One region of the Oceaniserpentilla sp. 4NH20-0058 genome, then DNA from elsewhere that is predicted to be linked to it. Evidence: predicted binding sites of a transcription regulator. Region 1 holds the regulator's gene; each other region holds the start of a gene.
The links. Region 1 encodes FNR, which switches genes on or off when oxygen is low (the NO sensors DNR and NnrR bind a similar motif). Its sites were predicted from a motif close to TTGATNTANATCAA; they were not measured.

Region 1 (7,582 bases):
CTTTTAATAGTGGAAAAGCGGTTGTGTAAATTGAGTCATAGCTGTCATCAAAAGTGATGGCCAATGTTTTTTGTTTAAACCCAATTCCTGAGTGTAACCCTTCAATCACGTCAATTAGGGGGAGCACCTGAAAGCCTAAATCATCAATAAGCTGTAGGTGTTCGGCAAAGCCTTCCGGCGAGATACTGGTGCTTGGAGGTGTGGCTTCACTGACATGGTGATACTGCACAATCACTGCGTGATGGTTAGGGTTAACCGTTTTAATTGTACCTTCAGTGGTAGCAACAACACTTTGACTAAAAATTGTGAAAAAAATAGTTAAAACTAAGGGTAATACTGCTGTAAACATTGAACTGCCTGATGAATTTCAATAAGAGTATCGGCATCGCCACCGCGGTCGGGGTGATGTTGCATGGCTAATCGACGATATTGCGTTTTTATGGCTTTAGAGTCAATTGGCTCACATAGACCAAGAGTATCCAATGCTTGCTGTTTTTGGCTGTCATTGAAATAGTGCTGCCAGAAGTTATCTAATAACTTAATGACATCGGTTTCTGTGGTTTGATTAAGGTGGTTTAAATCTAAATAGAAGATTGCAAGAGGATCAAATTGAGATAAATTACGGCTGGTGGTTGGTCTAAGCCGTGTGCATTCAACACGAACTTCAATACTGGAAATTTCAAGTGAATATTTGTTGTGTATTAAGGTGTTCAGTTGCAGTCTATACAAAGCGTTATAAATTAAAAAATGGGCCCTAAATAATGATAATGGCGTTGACAGTGCATTGGTGGGGATTCGCCCAAGGTTTTTTAAGTGAAGAATGATCTCATATTCTTTACAGATCTTTTTTTCTAAGATAAATGTTTCTATCTCTTGGCTCAAATCAAAATTAAACATACAGTATTTGCCACAATGATCTCTTACTAGCTTAGCTGATAAGTGGCTTGATTATAAGGAAGCATATGGACCAATTACGCATACCTAAAAGTAGTGGTGAACTTGACGTTTTATTGTTAACGGGTGAGTACCAGAATACAGCAGGCTGGGTGGCTTTATCAGAGCACAATCAAGAGGTTTTTTTTACTCAAGTGAAAAGCGACCCGCCATCGTGGCTTTATCGCTGGTTTAAAGCCCTACGCGCTATTAGCTTAACCGCTACTATCATGCCTGCAATAGCCACCGTTTTTTTATGTTTAGTGCTAGACGCTCATATTCAGTGGTGGGTTTTAGTACCAGCACTAATAGCCATGGTGTTACTGCAAATATCCGTTAATTTATTAAATGATGTTGAAGATTATCTAAAATTGATTGATCTGCCAGATACCCTAGGAGGAAGTGGCGTGATTCAATCGGCATGGCTTACAACAAAACAAATCCGAAATGCAGGTTGGGGGTGCTTTGTTCTAGCGGGTTTATTGGCTTTGCCTGTGTTTGTCGTTGCGCCCAGTATTATTTTGTTATGTGCCTTGCTGGCGGGAATAGGGGTCATCGGTTATTCCAGCAAGCCATTTGGGTTTAAATACAAAGCACTTGGAGATGTTTGGGTATTTCTTTTATGTGGGCCTGTACTGACTGCTGGAGTGTCACTGGCGGCCACTGGCGTGATTCAACCTGCAAGTTTGTTACTGGGATGTTTCTTTGGTTTGCTTGCGGGGACGATTTTAAACGCAAATAATATCAATGATATAAATGTCGATAAGAAAGCAGGGGCGATTACAATAGCAGGGAAATTAGGGCTTAAAAATGCTTCTGTATTACAGCTGTTGTATTACGTGGGGGCTTTTGGGGCTTTGCTAATGGTGGCTACTCTTATTCATTTATCCTTGTTATTACCCTTACTGGCATTACCCTTGGTCATCAAACATCTTAAAGTGCTGTTTTTAGCTCAATCCAGTGAAGACCCTAATTTGAACGAAATCCGTTTTGACGCGGCTAAAATGCATTTGTTAATGAGTGTACTCATGTGTATAGGACTGTTGCTCACTTGGGGTTGGTTTTGAAAACTCAACTAATTACTGAGCAAGGGTTTGCTGCATTAAAAGATGAGCTAGACCACTTGTGGCGGGTATACCGCCCTGAGATTACTCAAAAAGTTACGTGGGCTGCCAGTTTAGGGGATCGCTCAGAAAATGCGGACTATAAAGAAAACAAACGAATTTTAAGGCAGATTGACTCTCGGGTGCGTTACTTGAGTAAATGCATTGAAACCTTAAAAGTGGTGCCTTACTCCCAACAACAAGAAGGCAAAGTTTTTTTTGGGGCCTATGTGGAAGTTGAAAATGAACAGGGAGATACAAAACAGTTTCGCATTGTTGGCCCTGAGGAGATTTACTCTGGCAGTCAAAATATTTCTATCGATAGCCCCATGGCGCGAGCCCTTTTAAGTAAAGAGCAAGACGATGAGGTAGCTGTAAAAACGCCCTCTGGCTTACAAACTTGGTTGATCAATCACGTTCGTTACCAACCGTTTGACTAACCTAGCGCGATAGCCTGTTTGAACTAAGCTAAATATATTAAATGAGGATTTAATATATGCGCGGGCTTATTTTTTTGTTGTGTCTGTTTTTATCTATTAGTGTACAGGCCAAGACTGAAAGTCAAACCATTGAACAGGTGTTTAGGCTTAGCCCTGTTATCTATGATGTAAAAGGCATGGGGAATTGGAAAACAGCTAAGCATTCTGGGCAAATTCGCTTGGTCATCACCCGTTCGGATAAGCAAGATGAGATGTTTCTACAGTGGGTGCAATGGAATGAAAAAGGCCCAGAACTTATAAAAAGTACGGTGGCCATAAAAGAGATTCAGCAAGCAGGGCGCTTTAAGGTGATGTTTATTCGCCGAGAAAGCACAAATGGTCAACGGAAAATCATATTAGGGCTTGAAAACCTGCACGATAAACTATCCACACGAGCCATTATTCATGTGGATGGAATTGGGCGCTATCGCTGCGTGTTAGAGTAAAAATTTACCCTTTAGTAGGGTCTGCTTCAATGGATAAGTTAATGGCGTTAATTAGGTTGTCTGGTTTTAACCTAGGCGGCATTTGCGCAAATTCACCCACTCCTTCTATGATCTGCGCTTCGGCATATTCATAATCATCGCGTTGTTGGCTGCGGTCTATTATTAGGTTCTCAAAATCAAATAACTGGGTATCAGCCAATTGAGATGGCGCGATATTTTGTAGTGCATTGAATACTTGCTGAACCCTTCCTGGGGTGTCTTTTTCCCATTGAGCCAACATGGCCTTAATATTTTGACGTTGTAGGTTTTCTTGGCTGCCACATAAGTTACAAGGGATAATTGGGTAATTCTTAGCTACAGAAAATTCACTAATATCGCTTTCTTTGCAGTAAGCAAGAGGACGAATTACGATGTTGCGTTTGTCGTCACTGAGCAACTTGGGAGGCATGGCTGCAAAGCGTGCCCCATAGAACATATTTAAGAACATGGTTTCTACAATATCGTCCCTGTGGTGTCCTAGTGCAACTTTATTGCAGTTAATATCTTCAGCAAAACCATAAAGTGTGCCGCGACGTAAACGCGAACATAAGCCACAGGTGGTGCGTCCTTCTGGTACTTTTTCTTTTACCACTGAGTAGGTGTCACGATTAACGATGTAGTATTCAATATCTAATGTATCTAAATAACTTGGTAGAATATGCTCAGGAAAGCCCGGTTGTTTTTGGTCTAGGTTCACGGCAACTAATTCAAAGTTCACCGGCGCACTGCGTTGTAAACTGATTAAAATATCCAACATGGTAAAGCTGTCTTTACCACCAGAAAGGCACACCATAATGCGGTCGCCTTCTTCGATCATATTAAAATCTGCAATAGCACGACCCACGTCTCGACGAAGGCGTTTTTGCAACTTATTAAATTCGTTCTTTTGTTTTTTTTCTTCGACTGATTGGGCAGACGCAGAGGCGTCAACGAACTGGACCATTATTAAACCTAGCTAAGGGGTATTCTGGCGCGGATTTTAGCCTAAATGAAACCAATTTGCCCATGATATAGGGTTATAAAGCCTAAGCTTAATAAGCAAAGGCCGAAAGAGCAGGTGGATTGTGAATAGCATTGTAACGACTAATGTAGTCTTCTAGCGGGCCTTGGGGGCGGCTATGGAAGTGCTTGCGCCAGTATTTAGCCATAGCAGGTAAGTCAGAAGCTTCTGGCAGTGTGGCGTCTTTACGGGCGTAAATCAGCCAAGCAATGGCGGTGGCATAGCGCAAATTAGTGGTTAATTCTGTATGAGGGTCTTTTAAAAACTCATGCTGACTCGCCAGTCCACGTACTTTGCTGGCGAGGTCTGGCTTGGTCGCTAAGTAGTTATCCCACAGTAACTGATGGGTTCTAGGGTTGATGTGATATACCCCAAGCCCTTTTCCTTGTTGTTGGTTTAATTCATAGCCCAAGCCCGACTCTACAGCGGCGGTACCTAATAATAAGGTTTCTGCTGACAGCGAATATTGCTCTAAATATTGTAAGGTGGGGCGAATCACCAAGTGCCGAAGATCATTTGGGCACAGTCCCATGGTGGTGTCCTTGCATCTAGCGTGTTTGTATTTCTAGGCCAATCCTGAGAAAGATAGTTATACATTAGATGCAATTAGACAAAATGCAAAAAAAATACTTGCATTTTGTCTTTTTCTTTTATTTCAAGGGGTTAGTTTGATTGCTTGGGGTGCAGTTGGCAATCGGATTGGTCGCTAACAGTGCCGGCCAATGTATTGAGTTCATCCAAATTCAATAATGTGACTTCTTTGCTTTCTGTTTTGATGAATCCTTTCTTTTGAAAGCGGGTAAATATACGGCTCACCGTTTCAACGGCAAGACCTAAGTAGTTGCTAATGTCCACGCGTGACATGGCTAAGCGGAAGGTACTGGCTGAAAAGCCTCGACGCTCAAAACGGCTACTAATATCTAATAAGAAGTAAGCCATGCGCTCATCGGCTGTTTTTTTAGAAAGCTGTAACATCATTTGTTGGTCTTGACGAATTTCTCCACCCATATTGCGCATTATTTGTTTGCGAAGACCCGGAATCTCGTCACATAGGGTTTCTAGTTTTTCTAGGGGCAGTTCGCATACGGTAGTGGTTTCTAGTGCTTTAGCAGAAAGTGGGTATACGTCTTCGCTGTAACCAGATAAACCAACCAATTCACTGGCTAAATGAAAGCCAGTAATTTGTTCTTCACCACTTGGTGCAACTGTGAAGCTTTTGATGGTTCCTGTACGAATGGCATAGATAGCTTTAAATGGGTCACCTTGTTTAAACAGCAGCTCACCTTTTTGAATAGGGCGGCCACGTTTGATCATTTTATCAAGGGAGTCTAAATCGCCTTTCTCTAGGGCAATCGGGAGACATAGCGAGCTTAGACTACAGGTGCTGCAGTGGGTCTCATTCGGCTTGCTGGTGGCCAAAAAATGTACTGTTTGGTTGTCCTTAGACATCTCGCTCTCCTAATGACCTGTGTGTTGCGATGGAGTGACAGGTGACTAACAAGTCGGGAATACTCGTCAATAGTATGATTTATGTCAAGGCTTGTCAGTGGTTAATTTGAAGGATAGGGGCTACAAGCGTCCAAATACCAAAGCCAATGATACCTAGGCCTACAAAAGCTTTTACAAATACATTTTGTTTAAAGCGATTAATTTGGCCAGTGAAGGCGGCTAAACTTAATAATGCAGGCATATTTCCAAGGCCAAATGCTACCATTAAGCTTGCGCTATGAAGAGGATTGGCCGCCACTAAAGCCCAGCTTAAGGTGCTATAAACGAGTCCGCACGGCAGCAATCCCCATATGAGACCAAGTGCGATAGCTTGTTTTATATTGCTAATAGGGATGAGTGAACGGCTGAGGGGTTGAATACGCTTCCACAAACCAGAGCCAGCTTTCTCTAGCCATAGTAGTGCTTTGCTTGAGCCTAAAATATAAATGCCCATTAAAATCAGCAATACACCGGAAATTCCTCTTAATACTTGTCCTGCATAATCGTGGGTTTGTGACAGCCAAAGCCCCGCAAAGCCTGCTAACAAACCGATTAGGCCATACATACTAATGCGACCAAGGTGATAACTTAGCTGCAACTTTATGCTTTGTTGACCTGTATTAACCGATAGTGCACCGACAATACCTCCGCACATGCCCATGCAGTGTAAACTGCCAAATATACCTAGCAGGAAAGCAGTTAAATAAGAAAGCGGCTCAAGCATGGTTTAGTTATCTTGCTTTGAATCTTTGGTTGATTCAGCAGTATCTTCTTTTTTCGCTTCAGGAGTATCTTCCTCAAATAGAATGCGGTGGGCTGGACTATCTAGATCATCAAATTGTCCGCCTTTGTTTGCCCAAAAAAAGATGGCCACACCGCTGGCTATAAACAAGAGCGTAACGGGAACGGTGATAAATATGATTTCCATATGAGTCTCGGTTATTTAGGTAAGGTGTTTAAGCGAAGGGCATTAAACACCACGACTAATGAGCTGGTGGACATGCCAATGGCTGCAATGTAGGGCGGAATAATCCCCAATGCGGCTAATGGCAAAATACTACTATTGTACAGCAACGCCCAGAGTAAATTTTGCTTAATTATGCGCTGGGTTTTATGAGCTTGTTTGATTAACTGGCTGATGCGTTTTAGCTGGTTATTAACCAGAATCACATCCGCGTGGGTTTTGGCCAAGTCACTGGCACTGCCAATGGCAATAGAAATGGGTGCTTGGGCCAGTACCGGTACATCATTAATACCATCACCAATCATAATGGTTACATCACTAGGATCTTGTTTGGCCAAATAGGCTAATTTACCTTGGGGACTGACACCTGATTGAAAACGATCAATCTTCAACTGGTGCGCAATATCTTGTACGTGTCGGCTTTGATCACCACTTAAAAGCTCACATTCAAGTGACAGTTGTTTTAATTCTTGAATGGCTTCATAAGCGTGCGGACGAATTTCATCACTGAGTAAAAACCAAGCCAGTAGGTGTGTGTCGTTTGCAAGTGCGACCCAATGGCCATCATTCGGTGGCGTAGCATCAAGGCCCACAAATTGAGCTGTGCCGATTTTATAGGGGATTTGTTCAATAATACCGCTGATACCTTCCCCTGGGTGATTCATTACATCGGATGCAGGTAATATCTGGTCGTGTTGAAAGGCGCTGGCAATGGGGTGCTGGCTGTGTCGCTCAAGGCTGGCCGCTATTTGAAGCGGGTTTATTTGGCAGTGGTTTAATTCAATGTTTTTTTCGATGGTGAGCTGGCCTAAAGTTAGCGTACCTGTTTTATCGAATAAAATACGACGACTTTTTCGTAAGGTTTCCAGTACATGGCCACGGGTAATCAGCACGCCGTTTCTGCGAAGGGCTGCCGTTGCTGCGGTTAATGCAGTAGGTGTGGCCAGTGATAGCGCGCAAGGGCATGTGGCTACTAATACGCTAAGGGTAATCCAAAATGCACGATCACTGTCGATGAAATACCAGCTAGTAAATACGATGGCTGATGTTAGTAATACACCTGCTACAAAGTATTGTGCAAGTTGGTCGGCCAGTTGTGCAATTTTAGGTTTATCTTGGGTGGCTCTGTC
Region 2 (7,582 bases), on a different contig from region 1:
GGATGCGGGTAAAACCACCATTACTGAAAAGGTATTGTTGTTCGGCAACGCCATTCAAAAGGCTGGTACGGTTAAAGGCCGTGGCTCGAACCAGCATGCTAAATCCGACTGGATGCAAATGGAAAAAGACCGTGGTATCTCCATTACTACCTCGGTGATGCAGTTTCCCTATAATGACTGTTTAGTTAACTTGCTGGATACTCCTGGACACGAAGACTTTTCGGAAGATACTTACCGTACTCTAACGGCGGTGGATTCCTGTTTAATGGTGATCGACGCCGCAAAAGGTGTAGAAGAACGTACTGTTAAATTAATGGAAGTCACCCGCTTACGGGATACGCCCATTATCACCTTTATGAACAAACTCGACCGCGACACCCGTGACCCTATTGATGTTATGGATGAAGTGGAAAGCGTACTGAACATTATGTGTGCGCCCATTACGTGGCCAATCGGCATGGGTAAAGAGTTCAAAGGTGTGTACAACTTATACACAGATGAAGTGATCTTATACTCAACGGGTCAGGGTCACACCATACAAGAGCGCCGTGTGATCAAGGGCCTAGACAGTGCCGAGTTCGATCAGGCCTTAGGTGCCTATGCCGATGACTTCCGCGAAGAAGTAGAGCTGGTGCGCGGTGCTTCTAACGAATTTGACCTAGAAATGTTTTTGGCAGGCGAACTAACCCCAGTGTATTTTGGTACAGCTTTGGGCAACTTTGGTGTAGACCATATGTTAGATGGCCTAACCAAATGGGCGCCAACACCGAAAACACGTAATACAGAAGCCCGTGATGTTGAGCCTACTGAAGAGAAATTCACTGGCTTTGTGTTCAAAATTCAAGCCAATATGGACCCGCAGCACCGTGATCGCGTGGCCTTTATGCGTATAGTTTCGGGCAAGTATGAAAAAGGCATGAAAGCCAAACATGTGCGCATCGGCAAAGATGTGCGTATTGGCGATGCCCTTACCTTTATGGCCGGCGACCGAGAGGCAGCTGAATCAGCTTACGCTGGGGACATTATCGGTTTGCATAACCACGGTTCCATTCAAATTGGTGATACCTTCACCCAAGGTGAAGATTTAAAGTTCACTGGTATTCCGCACTTTGCTCCTGAATTGTTCAAGCGTATTCGCTTGAAAGATCCACTTAAGCAAAAGCAGCTGCTTAAAGGCATTATCCAGCTTTCAGAAGAAGGGGCTGTGCAGGTATTTCGACCATTAAAGAACAACGATTTGATCGTTGGCGCGGTGGGAACACTTCAGTTTGATGTGGTTGCTCAACGTTTAAAAGACGAATACAAAGTAGAAGCCATTTACGAGCCTATTAGTGTTGCTACTGCCCGTTGGGTGGAGTGCGGAGATAAAATTAAATTTGCCGAATTCCAGAAAAAAGCTCATGAGAATTTAGCACTGGATGGCGGCGATAATCTTACTTATATTGCGCCTACCATGGTTAACCTTTCTTTATCGCAGGAACGGTATCCAGACGTTGAGTTTTTTGCTACCCGTGAGCATTAAACTGAGATAATGATCCCATTCTGCGACATTACCAGTTAATCGTCGTAATATGGGGTCAATCTACCTTGAGCACTGTAGTTTCTGTATTACGCTTATGGGAGTCATACAGGGGAATATGCTCATGATTTACTTCTTTTTTGGTTCAATGTTGTTTACTGCGGCCTTGTGTATCGGGGCTTACCGTTTCTTTTCACAAAAAATCGAACAATTTCAAATGAAGTTAGACGATGGGCGTGGGTATTATTTGATATCTATGTTGTTGGTGGCGTTTGTATCTTCCGCTTTGGCGTTTTCAGTGGGCAGTATTATGGGCTTTCAAGCCAATGTGCAGCAGCAGGATAGCATGGTGTTAATTGTATTATTGAATGCAGTGGTGGCTTTATTGGCGCTGATTTATGGTTTAGTGCATTTTCGTGAAGGGGAGCGCTATTAGGGGCTTTTGAGCCATATTATGGCAGTTAGTCATAAAGTTTAAAAAAAAGATGTAATCCATTTATATATCTCGTATAATCCGCCGCCATCGTTTCCCCAAGACGAAGCCCTAAAACGGTGTTACCTGCCGATTTAGATCGGTCGAAGTTGGTAACAGTCTGATTAGGCGATAAAGAAAAGATTATGAAAACATATACTGCAAAACCTGAAACTGTAAAACGTGAGTGGTTGGTTGTCGACGCTGAAGGCGTTGCGCTTGGTCGTTTAGCGACTGAAATCGCATCTCGTTTACGTGGTAAACATAAGCCTGAGTATACTCCTCACGTTGATACTGGCGATTACATCGTTGTTATTAATGCTGATAAAGTAGCCGTAACTGGTGCTAAAGCTCAGGATAAAATCTACTACCGTCATACTGGCTACCCTGGTGGTCTACGCGAAATTAACTTTAACGACCTTCAGGCCCGTAAACCTGGTCGTGTAGTTGAATTAGCGGTTAAAGGCATGCTTCCTAAGAACCCTCTTGGTCGTGCAATGTTCACGAAATTGAAAGTGTATGCTGGAACTGAGCATCCACACACTGCACAACAACCAAAAGAATTGAAGGTTTAAGGGGAATATCATGGCTGCAACACAATATTATGGTACTGGTCGTCGTAAATCTTCTAGCGCGCGTGTTTTCTTGCGCCCTGGTTCTGGCCAAATCGTTATTAACAAGCGTCCGCTAGATGTGTACTTTGGTCGTGAAACTTCACGCATGGTAGTACGTCAGCCACTTGTTTTAACTGAAAGCACTGAGAAATTTGACCTGTACATCACTGTTAAAGGTGGTGGTGCGTCTGGTCAAGCTGGTGCAATTCGTCACGGTATTACTCGTGCTCTTATGGAATTTGATGAGACTCTACGTCCTTCTCTACGTGCTGCGGGTTATGTTACTCGTGATGACCGTGAAGTTGAGCGTAAGAAAGTGGGTCTTCGTAAAGCTCGTAAGAAACCTCAGTTCTCTAAGCGTTAATTCGTTTTCAGGCTGTATGGTCAAAGAAACGCTCAGATATTTCTCTGGGCGTTTTTTTTATCTAAAACAAGGGGTTATATTGATAAAACCCTTAGTTAATTGACCTGTATCCTTGTAACAAACACTACATTTCATTACTATTTGGGCCGATTTTTTACCTGCGTCCCTGTGTTTGTGCTTTAGTTAAGGATTGCAAGGTAATTATTTGAGAGATTCTTTGAATTGTATGTTGTTATTTGGGCATGTTATTCAAAGTGTCTTGGCTGCACAGAATTTTAAAAAAAAGTTGATGGGAGACTGCCAGAATGAGCAATGATGGCGTAAATACAGGCCGACGCCGCTTCCTCATCGCAACAACCGCGGTGGGTGGTGGTATTGGTGCTGTTGGCGTAGCTGTGCCTTTTGTTAAATCTTGGAATCCAAGTGAAAAGGCTAAGGCTGCCGGTGCACCTGCTAAAGCAGATGTGAGTAAAATTGAACCTGGTGCTATGGTTGTTGCAGAGTGGCGCGGTAAACCGATTTATTTGGTTCGTCGTACAGATGAAAGCGTTGGTTTATTGGATGGCTTGGCTGGGCGTCTTAAAGACCCTGCTAATGGCAATAAAGCACAACAACCTGCTTATGCAGATAATGTAACTCGTTCTCGTAAGCCTGAGATCGCTGTTCTTGAAGGTGTATGTACTCACCTTGGTTGTGCACCTAAATTTCATCCTGAAGTGAAGCCAGAGCCTTTTGACTCTGAGTGGAAAGGTGGTTTCTACTGTCCTTGTCACGGTTCACGTTTTGATTTGGCTGGTCGTGTTTTCAATGGCTCTCCTGCAGGTGCCAACTTGAAAGTGCCACCATACTCATACTTAGATGAAAGCACTATCGTAATTGGTTTGGATGAGGAGAATTCATAATGAGTAAATTGTCCGCATTCATGGGCTGGGTAGATGACCGTCTTCCGGTTACAGCCACTTTCGAAAAGCATATGTCTAAGTACTATGCCCCAAAGAACTTCAATTTTTGGTATTTCTTTGGTGTATTTTCTTTCTTGATGCTGGCTAACCAAATCCTGACGGGCGTTTGGTTAACCATGTCTTTCACGCCTTCGGCGGAACAAGCGTTTGCTTCTGTTGAATACATCATGCGTGATGTTGAGTTTGGCTGGTTGATTCGTTATATGCATTCTACCGGTGCTTCATTCTTCTTTATTGCTATCTATATGCATATGTTCCGTGGCTTATTGTACGGTTCATACCAGAAGCCGCGTGAGCTTATCTGGATCTTTGGTATGGCGATTTATCTGATGCTTATGGCGGAAGCTTTCATGGGTTATGTATTACCTTGGGGCCAAATGTCTTATTGGGGTGCTCAGGTAATTATTTCACTATTCAGTGCAATCCCTGTAGTGGGTGATGATTTGGTAACTTGGATCAAAGGTGACTTCCTGATTTCTGGTATCACATTGAACCGTTTCTTTGCGTTGCATGTGATTGCATTGCCGCTTGTGATTGTGGCTCTTGTGTTTATGCACATTGTTGCCTTACACGAAGTGGGTTCTAACAATCCAGATGGCGTTGATATCAAAAAATATAAAGATGAAGAAGGTCGTCCGTTAGACGGTGTTCCTTTCCACCCTTACTACACAGTGCATGATTTAGTGGGTATTGTGGTGTTCCTATTTGTATTCTGCTTTGTAGTCTTCTTCTGGCCTGAAGGTAATGGTTACTTCTTAGAGCATGCTAACTTTGAACAAGCAAATGGCCTGAAAACCCCTGAACATATTGCTCCTGTATGGTACTTTGGTGCGTTCTATACCATCTTGCGTGTTGTACCGGATAAGTTGGGTGGCGTACTTCTAATGGGAGCGGCGATAGCGGTTCTGTTTGTATTGCCTTGGTTAGATCGTAGCCCTGTTAAATCATGGCGCTATAAAGGTTGGATCTCTCGTATCAACCTAGTGGTATTTGGCTTGTTCTTCATTTTGTTGACGTGGTTAGGTACTCAGCCAGCTTCTGGTATTTATAAGACTCTTGGTATTATTGGCACCGTGATCTACTTCGGTTGGTTCATTACTTTGCCATTTATTTCTGCCAAGGAAAAAACCAAACCCGTTCCAGAGAGGGTAACAGGCTAATGAAATCATTAATTGCAGTTATTTTTGCCCTGCTACCAAGCTTAGTGTTTGCGGCAGGTGGTAATGTTCATCTTGATGATATGAAGGTGGATTTAGAAGACAACGCTTCTTTGCAGCGTGGCGCGAAGTATTTCGCTAACTATTGCATGGGGTGTCACAGCACAAAATTTGCACGTTACAATCGTGTTGCCCGTGACCTTGGTATCTCTGAAGATGCTATGATGGAAAATCTAGTATTTGCTGAAACCAAAATTGGTAATTTGATGGAAATCGCTATGCGTCCTGAAGATTCTAAAAAATGGTTTGGTGCAACACCTCCAGATTTAACACTGGTTGCCCGTGTACGTGGTGCAGATTGGCTTTATACCTATCTTCGTAGTTTCTATGCAGATGAGACACGTCCATACGGTGTGAATAACACAGTATTTAAAGACGTGGGTATGCCTCATGTATTAGCGAGCTTACAAGGTAAGCAAGTGAAAGGCTGTTCGTCTGTGGTAATTGGTTTTGATCCTTTAACTGGTCAAGAACTAAAAGAAGACTCATGTGCTCGTAATGATCACGAAGGTCAACCTGTTGAGGTGTTATACATTGAAGAGAAAGGTGAGTTGTCTGCGGCTGAGTATGATAAGGCTGTGGCGGATATCACAAACTTCTTAGTATATATGGCTGAGCCAATGGCGCTGGAGCGTAAGAGCATTGGTTTCTGGGTACTATTATTCTTAGCTATCCTATTTGTGCCAGTGTATTACTTGAACCGCGAATTTTGGCGCGGCATCCACTAAAAGACAAATCGAGTCAATTGGATTGAATGCGTCGGCATTTAATCCAAACTTGGTGAAAAGTGGATAAATAACAGGGTTTTATATCGAAACATCGAATATAAATCCCACAAAAGTCGGCGTCTGGTGTATAATCAGCCGCCGATTTTTTTGTTTTTAAGGTGAGGAAAACCTATATGGGTGTAGTGGCTAAACGCTCTTCCATGACCTTCTTTTCTGATGGTAATGATCATTATTGCCACCGTGTCCGCATTGTTTTAGCGGAAAAGGGTGTTGCGGTAGAGATTCACGATGTGGATCCAATGAATCCACCTGAAGATCTAGCGTCTTTGAATCCGTACAACAGTGTTCCTACATTAGTTGACCGTGACTTAGTATTATATGAGCCGGGCATCATGATGGAATATTTAGACGAGCGCTTTCCGCACCCGCCTTTGTTGCCTGTTTATCCTGTAGCGCGTGCCGAGAGTCGTTTGTGGCTTTATCGTATTCAACGTGACTGGTGCAAATTAGCGGACGTCATCTTAGCGAATAAAGATGATGCAGCTGTAACGCAGGCGCGTAAAGAGTTACGCGAAAGCTTAATTAGCACATCGCCATTGTTTGCTGAAAAGCCATTCTTTATGAGTGACGAATACAGCATTGTGGATTGCGTTACAGCTCCGCTTTTATGGCGTTTACCTGTAATGGGTATTGAATTACCTGAAAAGCAAACCAAAGATTTACAAGTTTATATGGAGCGTTTGTTTGAGCGTGAATCCTTTCAAGCGAGTTTATCTGAAGCTGAACAGGAAATGCGTGAATGACACCATCTCGTCCATATTTGATGCGTGCATTATTTGAGTGGGTGTTGGACAACGACACCACTCCATATGTATTGGTAGATGCCAATATTCTGGGTGTGCAAGTGCCTCAGGAGTATGTTAAAGATGGACAAATCGTGTTGAATGTTAGCCCTTCCGCGGTACAAGGGTTGATGATTAATAACGATGCTATGAGCTTTAATGCTCGTTTTGCTGGTGTTACGCAAAATGTTTATGTTCCTATCGTGGCTGTTTTAGCAATTTATGCAAAAGAGACAGGAGAGGGGATGGTTTTTGGTAATGAAGCAGGTGCGCCGGATCCCAATGATCCAACGCCGATTAAACAAAAACCAAAAATTGTAGAAAAAATAGAAGATAAGCCGAAAGGCCGACCTTCATTGACAGTCGTTAAATAACGCTCACATAAGCATCAGAAATAAAAAAGCAGCCATTGGCTGCTTTTTTTGTATTTGATGATGGAATGTTTATTCCATTGGGCCAAAGAGCTGCCAATCAATTAAGTCGCATAGACAGTGAATGGCTAACAGGTGAACTTCTTGAATGCGCGCAGTTACCATTGAAGGAACGCGAATCTCAATGTCGTCCGGTAAAAATAATGAAGCCATGTCGCCACCGTTACGACCGGTTAGAGCCACAACTCGCATCTCTCGATCATGGGCAGCTTGAATAGCTTGAACCACATTAGCACTATTACCACTGGTTGAAATGGCCAGTAATACATCACCGGCGTTGCCCAGTGCGCGAATTTGCTTGGAGAATATTTCGTTATAGCTGTAGTCGTTAGCAATAGAGGTAACGGTAGAGCTATCGGTTGTTAGTGCAATGGCGGGTAAGCTTGGGCGTTCACGTTCAAAACGATTTAATAACTCAGATGAAAAGTGCTGA
Region 3 (7,582 bases), 450 kb from region 1:
TGCACTGGCCAGAATTTGACGGCCTTTATCAGCCTTTGAGCCTATTCTAGCTTGATCTTCTATGTGCATTAATTGGTTAACAATAGTGAAAACATCATCTTCCTCTATCGTTATAGGGGCCTGTTTTGCACCCTTAGGAATATCTGGGTTCATTACTAAATTTCTGATTTTTAATGCCAATGATGGCTGGGTATGGCGAATCAGTGAAAACGTTAGCTCTAAGCTAGATTTAGGTAAATAGAACATAATTTAACCTGTCGTATCTTGTCCTTTTAGCTTAGTCGAAATTTATTAACCATAGGGACGTTTTTAACAATTTAATGGTTTTTATTTGTGATTGTAATTTGTGTCATATTTGACAGGAAGAGGTCATAATTTTTAGGAATAACTATGCCAATTAGACAAACTTATGATTTTGAAAAGGTCTCTGGTGTTAAAGTCGGTAGGCTCAATCAAGGGGTCAATACACAATTTATTGTCTATCGAATAGGCGATACTGTCATCGATACAGGGCCAAGCAACCAATGGCGTCATGTAAAAGACTTTCTTAGTGCGCAGCCAGTGAATCAACTACTGTTAACTCATCACCATGAGGATCACAGTGGTAACGCATTCAAAATTGGCCAATTTTATAACCTAACTCCTAAAGCACCTCTACTAGCTCAGGATAAGCTAGCAAAAGGTTATAGAACGCCTTTATTGCAAAAGGTTGTTTGGGGTTCGCCAATACCTGTTGAAACACAGCCCTTGAATGACGTTGAGTTTTTGAGTGATGGTGTGAAAATCTATCCCGTTCATACTCCTGGCCATGCAAAAGATTTAACCTGTTTTCACTTGCCTGATCTAGGGTATTTTTTTAGTGGAGATCTCTTTATTTCCCGTAAATTAAAATTACTTCGGTCAGATGAAAACTTAGCTGAAATTCTTCAGAGCATTGATAAAGTATTAAAATTGGACTTTGATACGCTGTTTTGTCCACATGGCGGAATCATTGAAGCAGGTAAGCAAGCTTTAATTGATAAGCGAGACTATGTGTTTGACTTGTGTGAGAAAGCCCAAGCCTTGAGTAATGATGGAAAGTCATCAGTACAAATCTGTCTAGAAACTCTTGGGCCAGAAGGAGCGATAACAAAATTAACGGGTGGTAACTTTTCAAAGCTGAACTTAATTAATGAAGCATTAACAATTCAACTTTAAGTTGCTTCTTTGTAGTTAAATTGACTCTTCTTGCATTCTAGTGTGAATATCCTTTATCCAAAGTTGAGTGCCAGCCGCTACAGCAACAGGCATAACAAAAATGTTGACGATTGGTACCATGGTTAAAAGACTTACAGAGCCACCAAAACTAAATGTGTGGAGTGTAGGTTTAATGGCGTACTTTCTTAAGTTTGGAAACTCTTGTTGGTAATTATCAGCGCCGTAATCTAAATACTGTATTGCGATGCACCAACTACTCCAAGCAAAAGCCAAAACTGGAACGGCTAGATTGATAATGGGGATGAAACTGATTAGCCCAAGTATGACCATGACCAGTAAACCGTAAGCAACAAAGTAGCTGATTTTAATTATTTCACGCCACAATGTGCGAGTGATGATGCCAAAAATTGATTCACCATCGGGAAGCATAATACCTTGGTCACGCTGAATTTTTTCGGCAAGTAAGCCATTAAAAGGGGCTGCCACTAAATTGGTAATAAAAGTAAAGCTTAATCCATATACTATTAAAATCCCTAGGCCAAAAACAAACCAAATCATCCATGCCATAAAATGAAGCCAGCTAGGAACGTAATCCAGTAGGGTGCTCATAATGTCTGAAAACAGCACAACCAAAACACTGGTTAATACCCCAAATAGGATAAGATTTACCATTAAGGGAATTAAAATATATTTTCGATATTCAGGTTGGATCAGAATTTTAATGGCGCTGAGTAAATGATGCATGGAGAAAACCAAATGTTATTAAGCATGTTTACTTTAGCTTTAGATGCAATTAGGAACAAGCTCTGTGTTAGAATGGGTCTTTTATAGTTAGTGCCGAATAATGCCTGTTACCCATTTTATTACGCATCAAATAGATAAAGACCCTAAAGCTCCCAGAGCGATTGTTAACTGCTCTGAAAAGGATGAGTTTCAAGAGGATTACGCCACACGGGTGATGGTGCAGTTGCGTAATACTTTTATTGGACGAGCCAGCAAGCGATATGGTGAGTTTGGTTCAGAAGTACCACATTTCAAGGGCTTGATGCTGGATTGGTTGAATAATAAACAGACCTTCACCTCGCTAACTCAAAGGTTAACCAAGTTATTCTGTGAAACATTAGACAATACACAGTTAGAAGTGGATGGCTATTTAGCTTTTTTAGCGGAGCAACTGGCCGATGGAGATCGGTTTTATGTGTACCACATTCGTGAAAAATCCAATGTCGCTTTAAATGAAAACAAAGAGTTAATTGAGACTCGATTTATCGACTTTTCTAATACTGGTTTTGCATTGTGTTTGGATACCACTTTATTGCAGCAGCCGGAGTCTAAAAAGTATTTAAGTTTTAGTTATGGGCGAGGTGAAAAGGCCCTTCAAAATGCATTTTTAGAATTCACTGGGTTTAAAGATAGTGTTAATGTCGAACAAGAAACTGAAGAATTCCTGAAAATTGTAGAGCAATACGCACAACAATTACCAGATGAAGAAGCTAATGAAACTCGCAGTAAAATCGTTGATTATTGCATGGAACAAGATAAGTATGGTTCTACAGTGGAATTTAAAGCACTTTCAAGTGAATTAGACGAATCATCGCCTGATAAATTTGAAAACTTTATAAAAGAAAAACGTATTGAAATCAGAAGCCAAAATCCAGAGCAACAAGATACTATAGTCGAGGATAAAAAAGAATTTATCCCTGATAGAAAAAGCTTAAGAAACTATGTGCGATTCAGCGGTAAAAACAAAGACGTTACCTTAAGCTTTTCGGCAATGGCATTGGGTAATGATATTCAGTTTGATGCTACTAAAGAAACGTTGATTATTAGTAATCTTCCTGCCCGACTTTTAAAACAATTGAAGCAAGAATCATAGGCTAATAACAGTGGTTTGGTTGAGCTATTTGGCTAATATTAGCTTGATTGGCGAGCACTTCATTACTCATTAATTTATCAAAGTCGATAAGCGATAAAGTGGTTGGGCTTTCAAACCAAGGTTTGAATATATCCTCCCAATGAATCAGGTAAATCTTTTTTGGCGTTAAAGACTTTATGATGCCAGTAGGGTAGTTATCAACATGGTCAAAAGAGGCGGCTGCTAAAAAAACTTTATCAACCGGAATTTGATCACTTATATCAGGAAGCCCTATTGGGAAACCCGAAGCAGACGTTTGAATAAAAACACGCTCTTTAACACTCTCTGTGTTGGGAGTTTTCAGAAAATCCACAAGCCAAGTTATGTTGACACCTTGTGACCAATCCCATATGTATTTAGGGGGCGTATCTAGTGCATGGTCATGGTTTTTAGCAAACAAGTTAATTCCCAAAGACTGCGGTGCATGCTCAGATGGAAAGCCTTTAATGCGAATGAAACCGTTAGCTATGTAATACCACTGGTTGAACATACCTTCTTTTAGGCCAGTTACGTTATATTGGTTACTAAAACTATTAAAAATATATTCAGTACTTTTACTCGCAAAAATATTGGTGTTTTGGTTTAAATATTTATTAATGGCTGGGATGTCTGCAGCATGATCATAATGACCGTGTCCGACTAATACCCCATCGATGGTATTTGATGTGTCACCCAACACTTTTTTAATTTGCATTGGATTTGATGTGTAGGGCGTAAATGTTATTAGGTCAGTGAGTGATTGAGGGCTGTAGAACGGGTCTGTGATAATCCGTCTGCCTTGGTAGTGGATATCAAAGGCACCTACACCAAGATACCGAATACTAGGAGTGTTTGGCTCGATGATACAGTTTAACTCTTCAGCGTATAACCAACGGCAAGTCGATATCAATATAATCAGTAACCATATTTTCATTTTTAGCCCCCATTCAAACCTACCAACTTATCTGGGCATTATGACAATTTGAAGTAAGCTCAAAACAAGGGCTAAGCTAATTAAACGGAAGATTGACCAATTTAAAACCCTTAGCAGTAATATCCCGATCACTACGCAAGCCATATCGACAGAGGATATGACGCTAGATGAAAAAATAGGGTTATAAAGGGTCGCTGCTAATAATCCAACAACTGCAGCGTTCACTCCTTTAACCATACCTGACACTTTTGGGCGCTGAGCCAGTTGTTGCCAATGTTTTTCAAAGATAATTAATAAAATAAACCCAGGTAAGAATATTCCAAGAGTTGCTAAGCTGGCACCAATTAAAGGATTTTCATGGCTTAAAGCGCCGAGGTAAGTAGCGAATGTAAACATGGGGCCAGGGATAGCTTGTGCAGCGGCATAGCCGGTAATAAAACTTTGTTCACCAATTAAAGGATTAAAAAAGTCACTCAGAAGAGGTAATACAACATGGCCACCGCCAAATACTAAACTACCAGCTACGAAGGTTTCTTCAAATACTTCATTGAAGGGTGTGTATTGGAATAAGCATAAGGTAAATAAAATCACAAAACCAAATAACAATGTAAGGTTATGTATTGATATTTTTTGTGGGGGAGTTGTGCTTTCACTTGAAAGGTCATTCTTTAGTAGCCAGCTTCCTATTGCTGCGGCAGCAATAAGACAATAAATTTGGCTAAAAGGTATCGGGCTAATGATTAAAACTGCACAGGTTAACAGGGCAATAATTTGTGTGTATTTTTCTTTGCAAAAAGATTTACTCATGGATAGGGTGGCATCCAATACTACAATAACCGCAAGCAGTTTTAAGCTGTGGATAATAGTATCCAGCCATGAGGCTTCTTGTAAATGGACATACCCAGCGGCTAAAGCTGCCATTAAAGCAAAAGAGGGTAAGGTAAACCCAATAAAGGCCGTTATCCCTCCAAGAACCCCCATTTTTTTCATGCCTATTGCAAATCCAACTTGACTGGAACCTGGGCCGGGCAAAAATTGACTCAGGGCAATGAGTTGTGCGTATTCATCTTCTTTTATCCATTTTCGCTTTTCTACAAACACAGTGCGAAAGTACCCAAGATGAGCGGCAGGACCGCCAAAGCTGGTGCATCCTAGTGTGAAAAACTGAATAAAAATAGTAAGGATCGATTTCATAGCATCAATAATTTAGTCATTTGGCGAGATATTAACAATTCATGGGGAGAATACAATCATTGCTTATAAATGAAAAAAGCCCACTAAAAGTGGGCTTCAAGGTGAGGCTAATTAGTTTTTTTTAGAATTTATAACCAAAGTTTAAGCGGTAAACCATAGGGTCTAAATCGTAGTCGACAGTTAACTTACCAGCGGTGCCATCCAGAGTGGCTGTTGTACCAATTTTTGCGTACATAACTGAGGCATTTACAAACATTTTTTCGTCAAAGCTGTAATCCAAACCCGCTTGAACGGCGATTCCAACAGACTCATCTAAGTCTAGCTCTTGGTAGTTTGCACTTAAATCAGAGTGTACTTCTTCATCAAAAAATACTGTGATGTTTAAGCCTGCACCAACATAAGGTTGTAACGGGCTGGTAGAGTCCATGAAGTAGTACTGCGCACTGACTGTTGGTGGAAGATGTTTAACTTCGCCAATATTGACCCCGTTAAGTCCACCTTTACCTTTTAATTTATGAGTGAAAGGCGTAGCACCCAAAACTTCTACACCAATGTTATTGGTAAGCATATATGTGCCTGAAATACCAAGCTGAGTATTACTATTGGCAGAGGCTTGAGCGCCTGCAACTTGATCCAGATCATCCGAAATACTTTCAGGTGTAACTGTGGCTGTACCCACACGCATTAGAATATCACCAGCGTCATATGCCATGGCTGGTGCTGCAAATGCGATGGTAGATGAAAGAATGAGGGCCGAAGTTTGTAGTTGTTTTAACATGGGGTTTCCTTAGAGTTCCCGTTGATTTTTCATTATGATATGCCTTTGAAATGTGGCATGAATGATCTAAGTCAACTCCAGAAGTTAAAGTAACTTTTTTTTCATTAAAGAAAATAAACCTGATCTAAGACAATATTGTAGATGCTTGGCTAAGTTAAAAGGCTTTTAACTTTTTAATGAGTCTAAACAGAAAGGAATAGGTTTTAGTGTGTTTTGAGTTCTGATTAAAACGCTCATTTATAGAGTTAAATGAGCGTTTTCTGCTAAATCTTAAGCGGGGATGATATACGTTAGAACAATCCAAGGAGTAATAAAAAATAAAACATTAATTAGTTTAAACATGCCCATCAGTTGATAATGTATGGGTATGATTTGTGTTTCATCTATTGCAAATAAAGTGCTGTGCATTTTAATAATGGTTTTTCGTGCAATTAATACCGCAATAAACCAAAACATCATAAACCCAATGTTGATTAAACCGCAGTAACCAAAAATACTGGCAATATTATCGTTCATGATGATTCCCCTTGCTGATGTATTTAAATCAGTATAAATGGATTTGGGAATAAAATGGAATTGAAAAATATGGAGGGGGACTAAACTGGCGTTTAGCGTCCTATCTGTTCTAAATACTTTTGTTGTTGTGCTTCTTGCTCGTTTTTTATGTCCTTAAGTTGAGTTTTAACGTCTTCTAATTGCTGAGCGGGCTTAACTTTTTCGGCTTGCTGATTATCGTGTAAGTAAAACTTGGCGATGGCCAATAGCATCATTGCCGTAATTAGTAAGCGTAATAGCATCTAGGCCTCCCTTAAGGGTTGGGTAAATCAAACTGCTTTAAATGATATACGCCGTTATCTACTTTTAAATACCAGCCATGTGTGTACCAGTCTCCAAGTACGATTCGCTCTCTATTCTCCCCGTTATATTGCCAGTTGTGAGTAGCAGGCCTATGGGTATGTCCATGAATCATACGCTTAGCTGCGTGCTGGGATAACACGGCATCCACTTCAGTGGGGGTGACATCCATAATAGAATCATCTTTCATGCTATTACTGGATTTGCTTTCATCCCGAGCCTTTTGTGCATAGGCAGTGCGATCTTCAATCGATTGATTTAAAAACTGCGCTTGCCATTGAGGGTCGCGGGCCATTTTACGAAATTCCATGTAGGCAATATCACGAGTGCATAAGCTATCACCATGCATTAATACTACGCTCTCGTCGTCTAAATTTACCACCGTTGGGTCGGCTAAAAGCGTCATGCCTGCAGCGTTACAAAACGCTTCACCCAGCAAAAAGTCGCGGTTGCCATGCATAAAATAAATAGCAACACCTCGGTCTCGTGTCGCCTTTAGGATTTGTTTGATTTGATCAATGTAAGGGTCTTGAGTATCATCACCGATCCAGTAGTTGAAGAAATCACCCAAAATATATAGGGCGTCACCACTTTGAGGCTCAAGCATAAAATCAAGAAAACCCGCAGTAATGCGGGTTTCCTCAGGCGCTAGGTGTAAATCACTAATAAACCAAGTGCTCATAGATAGGCTTATTCTACGATTTCAGTGCTATCGATGGTGATTGGTTCA

Region 2: petA (ubiquinol-cytochrome c reductase iron-sulfur subunit) is a predicted target of FNR. The motif match lies at 3,069-3,082, and genes of this name have one in related genera.
Region 3: ABWV45_RS00185 (OmpW/AlkL family protein) is a predicted target of FNR. The motif match lies at 6,059-6,072, and genes of this name have one in related genera.

The regions. Positions count from the first base shown of each region.
Region 1 is NZ_BAABWE010000001.1:485,839-493,420, reverse strand. It holds gene ABWV45_RS02275 (polysaccharide deacetylase family protein) at 1-349, opposite strand, end outside; gene ABWV45_RS02270 (DNA-J related domain-containing protein) at 325-897, opposite strand; gene ABWV45_RS02265 (prenyltransferase) at 963-2,000, shown strand; gene greB (transcription elongation factor GreB) at 1,997-2,476, shown strand; gene ABWV45_RS02255 (hypothetical protein) at 2,533-2,961, shown strand; gene ttcA (tRNA 2-thiocytidine(32) synthetase TtcA) at 2,966-3,943, opposite strand; gene ABWV45_RS02245 (hypothetical protein) at 4,032-4,532, opposite strand; gene fnr (fumarate/nitrate reduction transcriptional regulator Fnr) at 4,664-5,449, opposite strand; gene ABWV45_RS02235 (sulfite exporter TauE/SafE family protein) at 5,544-6,212, opposite strand; gene ccoS (cbb3-type cytochrome oxidase assembly protein CcoS) at 6,216-6,416, opposite strand; gene ABWV45_RS02225 (heavy metal translocating P-type ATPase) at 6,428-7,582, opposite strand, start outside.
Region 2 is NZ_BAABWE010000002.1:31,406-38,987, reverse strand. It holds gene prfC (peptide chain release factor 3) at 1-1,522, shown strand, start outside; gene ABWV45_RS03310 (hypothetical protein) at 1,644-1,955, shown strand; gene rplM (50S ribosomal protein L13) at 2,138-2,566, shown strand; gene rpsI (30S ribosomal protein S9) at 2,577-2,969, shown strand; gene petA (ubiquinol-cytochrome c reductase iron-sulfur subunit) at 3,275-3,871, shown strand; gene ABWV45_RS03290 (cytochrome b) at 3,871-5,091, shown strand; gene ABWV45_RS03285 (cytochrome c1) at 5,091-5,876, shown strand; gene sspA (stringent starvation protein SspA) at 6,050-6,679, shown strand; gene ABWV45_RS03275 (ClpXP protease specificity-enhancing factor) at 6,676-7,092, shown strand; gene ABWV45_RS03270 (phosphoheptose isomerase) at 7,162-7,582, opposite strand, start outside.
Region 3 is NZ_BAABWE010000001.1:37,660-45,241, forward strand. It holds gene ABWV45_RS00155 (hypothetical protein) at 1-246, opposite strand, end outside; gene ABWV45_RS00160 (MBL fold metallo-hydrolase) at 391-1,197, shown strand; gene cysZ (sulfate transporter CysZ) at 1,213-1,941, opposite strand; gene ABWV45_RS00170 (nucleoid-associated protein) at 2,042-3,073, shown strand; gene ABWV45_RS00175 (MBL fold metallo-hydrolase) at 3,075-4,025, opposite strand; gene chrA (chromate efflux transporter) at 4,053-5,219, opposite strand; gene ABWV45_RS00185 (OmpW/AlkL family protein) at 5,341-5,997, opposite strand; gene ABWV45_RS00190 (DUF6868 family protein) at 6,268-6,513, opposite strand; gene ABWV45_RS00195 (hypothetical protein) at 6,606-6,794, opposite strand; gene ABWV45_RS00200 (UDP-2,3-diacylglucosamine diphosphatase) at 6,806-7,534, opposite strand; gene ABWV45_RS00205 (peptidylprolyl isomerase) at 7,543-7,582, opposite strand, start outside.